DNA from 2 places in the Halomonas sp. SIMBA_159 genome. Region 2 is predicted to be linked to the other one. Evidence: riboswitches for the same ligand, from Rfam matches in the RefSeq annotation. Region 2 holds a riboswitch; the other holds the start of a gene.

Region 1 (3,402 bases), on a different contig from region 2:
TCGGTGCCCCAGTTGTGGGTCAGCTCCAGCAGGCCCTTCTGGCTGAAGGTCCAAGCGGTGCGGGCCTGGGTCTCTTCAGGCACGCTGTCGTTGGCTTCTACGTTAGCCAGGAAGTAGAGCGAGAACTGCATCTCTTCAAAGTCCAGCCGCCGCAGCAACTGCATGCCAAACACCTTGGAGTAGAACGCTAGAGCGCGCTCAGGGTCTTTGACCCGCAGCATTGTGTGGTTTAAACGAAAGCCTTCGGTTTGCGGGGCTGCCGGGGCAACGCCTGGGTGCTGTTCACCTTGATACGACATACAACTCTCCTCTTCGGTTTGGGCCATCATTCAAGCAGCGCTGCTATTGCGCAAATTCTTTGACGAACGTATTACTTTGTACAAGGCTTAGACTTTCAACATCGCCCGCCTTCTCACACAGGCTACTGTGTGCTGACGGCACGGCTTATTCCCCCTGTTATGAGGGCGCGGAATGAAGAATTCCAGCCCTTCTCCCAAGGAGCCTTTATGTCCCGTGATCGAAATGTGCTGGGTGAACCGTTAACACCCTGCTGCCACGACCCTAAAACCGGCTTCTATCGCGATGGGTTTTGTCGCGTTGGCCCTGATGATGCGGGCATCCATTCGGTATGCGCGATGGTGACTGAGGAATTTCTCGCTTTCTCAAAGGCGCAAGGCAACGATTTGGTCACACCACGCCCAGCGTATGGCTTTCCTGGCCTAAAACCGGGTGACCGCTGGTGCTTATGCGCGCACCGCTGGGCCGAAGCCGCCCAGGTTGGCTTAGCGCCGCCCGTGATTTTATCCGGCACTAACGAGCGTACTTTAGAGATTATCCCGCTGATTAAATTGCAGCAGCACGCGCTGGATGCCGTGCATTAACGCCCATGGCAGAGCGCGCCGCTGATCATTAGAAAATCGTCACTGGAAAATCTATGCAATCCTTCTACACTTCTCATTCAACATCTTTACATAATGACTAGCGATGCCTCACTGATGGCGTCCTGCAGGAGTGCATCATGACCGCAATCGATATGACCCTTGGCGACCGCCTTACGCTAAAGCAGCTAGCCTATGCCATTCAGAACGGCTTTTCGCCGATTGTTGAAGTGGAGTCCATGGACGGTATCTACAAAGTGCGCTTTCATCATGCCAATGGAGTATCGGATCTGAGCGATACCCATGGTCGAGTCAGTACGTTTCTAGGCACCGGGGAAATTCGCGACACGCTTGGCCAGCTCGGTCTGACCCACGGCGTACTGACCTTCTCAGACCAGTGCGGCGATGAAATGATCGGCGTAACTGGCCGTGCCATCACGCCAGATGAAATGCTCACCTACGGCACCCGCATCGCCTTTCGTTAAGTCTTTCCCGCCAGGGGTTTACAGCCCAGCTTAAGGCTAGGATAGTAGCCACCAACGACAGGGGCGCCGCATAGCGGCTGAGAAGCACCCTTTGAACCTGAACCGGATAACGCCGGCGTAGGGAGTCGTGGTGCTTTTCACCACCTCCTTTGCCGGGAGGATGCTATGACCCACCCACCGCTTGGCGAGATGCTCGCCACATTGCGCGACACCACCCCGCTCGTTCACTGCATGACCAACTATGTCGCGATGAACAGCACGGCTAACCTATTGTTGGCTACCGGGGCCTCGCCCGCCATGCTACACGCCCCGGAAGAAGTGGCGGAATTCACCGCCATTGCAGGTGCGCTCTCGATCAACATTGGTACGATCTCTTCCCCTTGGGCAGCGTCGATGGCGCTTGCCGCACGCGCAGCAAACGAAACCGGTACGCCTTGGGTATTAGATCCCGTCGCCGTTGGTGCGACCTCCTTTCGTCAGCAAGTGTGTACTGAACTGCTGACCCACCAGCCGACGGTTATTCGTGCCAATGCATCAGAAGTGATGGCGCTCGCCGGTCTTGCTAGCCAAGGGCGTGGTGTTGACGCGACGGCAACGACAGAGGATGCCGCCCAAGCCGCCATTGATTTAGCCCAGCAGCAGCGCTGCATCGTCGCGATGACCGGAGAAACCGACTTTATTACCGATGGCACCCACCATTACCGGTTAACGGGTGGGCATTCCATGATGCCCCGCGTGACCACCCTAGGCTGTGGGTTAAGCGCCCTGGTGGCCGGGTTTGTGGCCGCTAACCGAAACGCCCCGCTGGCGGCCACGCTGGCGGCGCTGGCATGCTTCAGCATTGCAGGCAGCCGTGCTGGGCAACAGGCCAACGGGCCGGGCAGCTTTCAAGTGGCGCTCCTGGATGCGCTGTATTCCCTCACGCCGGATGACCTCTCTTCCCTTAGCCAGCTGGAGGCACTGCATGCGGTGTGATCTTTCGCTCTATTTAGTCACCGATGCGGCCCTGTGTGCAAAAGCAGGCCTGGAAGCCACAGTGGAGGCTGCCGTGAAAGGCGGGGTCACCATGGTGCAACTGCGCGACAAACACGCCAGCAACGAGGCGATGACCGCTCAGGCGCAGCGGCTTAAAGCGCTCCTGGCAGGCACCGGTGTGCCGTTAATCATCAACGACCGGCTCAACGTTGCCGTGGCTAGCCAGGCCGATGGCCTGCACGTTGGTCAGAGTGATACGGCCGTTCAGGAGGCGCGCCAAGCGTTGGGGTCACAGGCCATTATTGGGCTATCGATTAATACGCTGGAGCAGTTGCACAACGTCCCCGTGGCGCTGCTGGATTACGTGGGTTTGGGGCCGGTGTTTGCGACCGTCAGTAAGCAAGACCACGCTCAGCCGATTGGCTTTGATGGCTTAGCGACGCTGGCCAGCGCCTGCCCCCTGCCAAGCGTGGCGATTGGAGGTTTAAAAGCGCAGCATGCCGCCCAGGTGAGGGCCACAGGGGCCAACGGCCTTGCGGTGATCTCCGCTATTTGTGGCCAGCCCGACCCTTACCAAGCGGCGCTGGCATTTCGCGCTCTATGATTCAGCTCGACCAGCTAGCGGCCTTTGTCAAAGTGGCAGAGCTTGGCAGCTACACCCGCGCCGCCGAGGCATTAGATCTCTCGCGCACGCGGGTGTCTCGGCAGGTAATGGCGCTAGAGGAAGCACTGGGCGCGCGCTTGATTCAGCGCACCACGAGGCGGCTGCATCTCACGGAAGCAGGCGAGCGCTACTTGGCACGTGCTCAGGTCATACTGCTCGCGTTGGATGAGGCCGCAGCCGATGTAGGCAGTGGCACCAACACCATCAGCGGCCGACTGCGCATTAATGGGCCTATGAGCTTCGGCACTCGCTACCTTGCGCCTCAAGTCGCCGCGTTTATGCAGGCCCACCCCGCCCTAGAGGTGCGGCTAGACCTCAACGATCGCCGCGTGGACCTATTAGAGGAAGGCTACGACCTAGCCATTCGGATTGGCAGCCTGCCCGACTCCAGCCTGATTGC
Region 2 (3,402 bases):
TGCGGTCATACCGGCTAATAAACTCCCTTGACTCACCCAACCGGGCAGCACCGCCCCTAAAAACCCTGCCAATCCACCGCTGATCGCCGCCAAGGGCGTCATACGCTTCCACAGGCCGAGCAGCACCGGCACCACAATGGCGGCACATAACAAGTCAGCAATTAGAAATAGCCGCAGTACCGATATGCCTTGTAAGGCAATCACGATCACCGGCACCATCAGCGCCACGGTTATCCAGCGAGCTTTATTAAGCGCACGGGTATCGTCACCACTGGCCCACAGCGAGGCGATGCCGTTTTGGAGCGTATCAACACTGGAGGTTACCAGAGTGACAGCCAGCACCAGCGCAGGCAGTGTTATCCAGATAGGCGCATCGCTTAATAGGGCAAAAAATGGCATCGGTGGCTCACCCAGGCTCACGCCACTCATCGCAGCCATGATACCCACGCCACCAATTACCATAATGACAAGCACCGTCATGCCGCCACCCAGCCAGGCACCTTTACCCAGGCTTGCGCTATCTTTGGCTGCCCACACGCGCTGCCAGTAGCCTTGATGAAACAGGTTGGCGGCCGTCACCGCAATCACCAGGGTTAACGCCACGCTGAGCGAACTACCCAATGGTAATGACGGTAGCACCGCATTGTTGGGCATTGTCGGTAGCCGCCACAACGTCACGCTAGCGACTGCCAATAACAAGGCTAATAGTAACCAGGCCTGCCAACGGTCGGTGGCCAAGCTAGCGCGCAGCCCGCCCAGCACGGTGTACAGCAATGTAGTCATCGCAACGCTGATGATCACCAGCGCAGGCGGCACATCGGATAGCAGCGCTGTAATGGCACCAATGGCCGTTAGCTCTGCGGCTAAAAAGCAGCCCATGTAAGCAACGGAGATCAGCGCCACAAAACGGCGCACACCGGTGCCATAACAGGCTTGCGCAAACTCGGCGATGCTTCGCCCTTCAGGCAGCGCTTGGCGTATTTTGGGCCCATAAAGCCCCAGCACAATAAACGGAAGCGCCGAACCAAGGGCATAGCCCAGTAGCGCTACCGGGCCCACAAAGGCACCAATTTCCGGCGGGGCAAAGAGAATCCACGCGCCCATGCCGGACGCTAGAAAGGACAGCCCGAGAGTAGACGCCGTTTGCGAGTTGCGCGCGGTGACGTAGTCATCCAGAGAACCTCCTCCAAACCGTGCCCGGAGGCCTAAAAAAGCGAAGCAGCATAATGCTGCGCCAAGTACCACAGTCGTTAGGTAAGGCATGTCGCACTTCCTCCGCCGGTACAAACCGGATCAGGTTCCAGGGTCTGCGAAATGCGCATTCTCAGCCCGTTTTGGGCTCCCCTGGCGACAGTGAATGAGAGCGCTATCCTCAATCAAAGTAGCGCCTTAGTAAAGCCTTACGATGTTGATTGAGGGGATTCATCCGGCTTTTTGGGCACGCGTCCCATTAAATAAAATTCAGGGTTGGGCGGCGTTCCCGCTAAGGTAACCAAACGGTTCGACATACCAAAAAACGCGGCAATGGCGCCAATGTCCCAACAGTCATCTAGGGTAAATCCCACCTCTTCTAGGCGGCTTTGCCATTGTGGCGAAAACTCCCCCACATCAATCGCACTATGCAGCGCAAAATCGAGCATGCAGCGATGGCGTTCACTGAGTGCTGCTACCCGGTGGTTAATGGCGATATTATCGGCCAGCAGCGGGTCTTTACTGTAAATGCGCACCAGCGCGCCGTGGGCCACCACACAGTACAAACAGCGATTGTGGGCACTGGTAGCTACCACAATCATCTCTTTTTCAGCTTTGGTCAGCGTATCGGACTCACGCTCCATGAGAGCGTCGTGATAAGCAAAGAAGGCGCGAAACTCGTCAGGTCGATGGGCCAACATAAGAAACACATTTGGCACAAACCCAGCTTTTTCTTGAACCGCCAGCATGGCATCACGAATATCGCTGGGAACATCCTCTAACGTTTCAGGCAGTTTAAAACGACTAATCGTGGCAGACATGGGCGCACCTTTTTTGTTGTATGGTTCGTTGTGTGGTTGATGGTAAACGTCTGTTTAAAATGCTGGGTAACAAATTGCTAACCAAAGAGTCTTTCAATACACGTTAACGCTCGCCATACTCTTAATGAATTGACGTCATAAGAGCCGTACGCTATGAGCAAAGCGGTGCATTAACAGGGAAACCACCATGTCATACTCTGAAGCAAAAGAGCACACGCCAGGGCGTTTGCATGAACTCTTCGCGGACCCTTACCGTGCGTTCGAAAACGATACGGATGAGCGCCAGCTGCATATTCGTATCATGCTTCACACGTTGCTTGCCCGCCCTATGCAGCGGGGGCAGGTAACGCTGCGTGTGATTCACGGTTGGGAAAACGGCGGCTTCGAACCGGCTGACCTGCAACATGCCGACTTTCCACTACGCAGCCTTGAAGATTTTGACATCGCCGTTGATCGCTTTGCCAAGGCAGCACAGCAGAATGCCCCACTGCCTGCTGACGACACAGCGATCTTAGCGGCTCCACTGGCGCATGCCATCGCCGACGCCCAGGCTGAGGGCAAATCCCTCACCGATGAAATCCGTGAAATACCGGCACGCTGGCCCGCCTTTGAGGGCGGGTTGGCACTCTACACACTGTTTAAGATGTACCACCGTTTGGTCTACGGTGAAGATGACACCTACCGCTGCTCGCAGTGCGACACGCCTCATGGCCCTCGTGAAATCCATGAATTCCATATGGAAGAGGGTGAGTTCGCCCTGCTCGCCCCAATCAACGAACAGCCTGAAGCCCCTTATTTGGTGGTACTGCACGAAAGTCAGCTCGGCCCTATCAAGCAATTACTCACCAGCAGCTTACCGCTGTTTGAACCCTGCTAATGCCCGCGTCCCCCTTCTCCCCTCGGCAGGGAGAAGGGGTGTGTTGAGCGATTGTTTACAGCGATATCGTGCTGTTAATACCGCTAGAGACATTTTCAGGCTCAAACCAACGGGCAGTGACCGTTTTGGTTTGCGTCCAAAATGCAATGGCCTGCTTACCGTTAGGGCCCAAGTCGCCCAGTTTAGACGCCCGCGAGCCGGTAAAGCTGAAGTACGCAACGGGCACCGGAATCGGCACGTTGATGCCGATTTGGCCCACGTCGATGTCGGTTTCAAAACGCCGCGCCACCCAGCCTGAATTGGTGAAGATAGACGTGCCGTTGCCGTTAGGATTAGCGTTAATGAACGCAATGGCGTCGTCTAACGTTTCCACGTTCACCACGCACAGCACCGGGCCGAAAATCTCTTCGCGATAAATGGTCATGTCTGCCGTGACATCGGCAAACAGGGTTGGCCCGACGAAGTTGCCTTCAGGGTAGCCCTCAACGGTACAGCCGCGGCCATCGACTAGCA

Evidence for each region. Region 2 has a riboswitch for thiamine pyrophosphate ahead of R0J87_RS02575 (SLC5/6 family protein). Riboswitches for the same ligand answer to the same signal wherever they lie in the genome.
Region 1: it holds a riboswitch for thiamine pyrophosphate, as region 2 does, so the genes downstream of both, thiM (hydroxyethylthiazole kinase) here and R0J87_RS02575 (SLC5/6 family protein) in region 2, are expected to answer to the same signal.

What each region holds. Positions count from the first base shown of each region.
Region 1 covers NZ_JAWJBT010000011.1:131,749-135,150, reverse strand. Annotated here, with positions in the region: gene gloA (lactoylglutathione lyase) at 1-299, opposite strand, end outside; gene R0J87_RS09150 (DUF2237 family protein) at 507-881, shown strand; gene R0J87_RS09145 (hypothetical protein) at 1,019-1,363, shown strand; TPP riboswitch at 1,413-1,504, shown strand; gene thiM (hydroxyethylthiazole kinase) at 1,529-2,338, shown strand; gene thiE (thiamine phosphate synthase) at 2,328-2,942, shown strand; gene R0J87_RS09130 (LysR family transcriptional regulator) at 2,939-3,402, shown strand, end outside.
Region 2 covers NZ_JAWJBT010000003.1:47,762-51,163, forward strand. Annotated here, with positions in the region: gene R0J87_RS02575 (SLC5/6 family protein) at 1-1,263, opposite strand, end outside; TPP riboswitch at 1,253-1,356, opposite strand; gene R0J87_RS02580 (peroxidase-related enzyme) at 1,401-2,012, opposite strand; gene R0J87_RS02585 (hypothetical protein) at 2,200-2,889, shown strand; gene R0J87_RS02590 (CoA-acylating methylmalonate-semialdehyde dehydrogenase) at 2,945-3,402, opposite strand, start outside.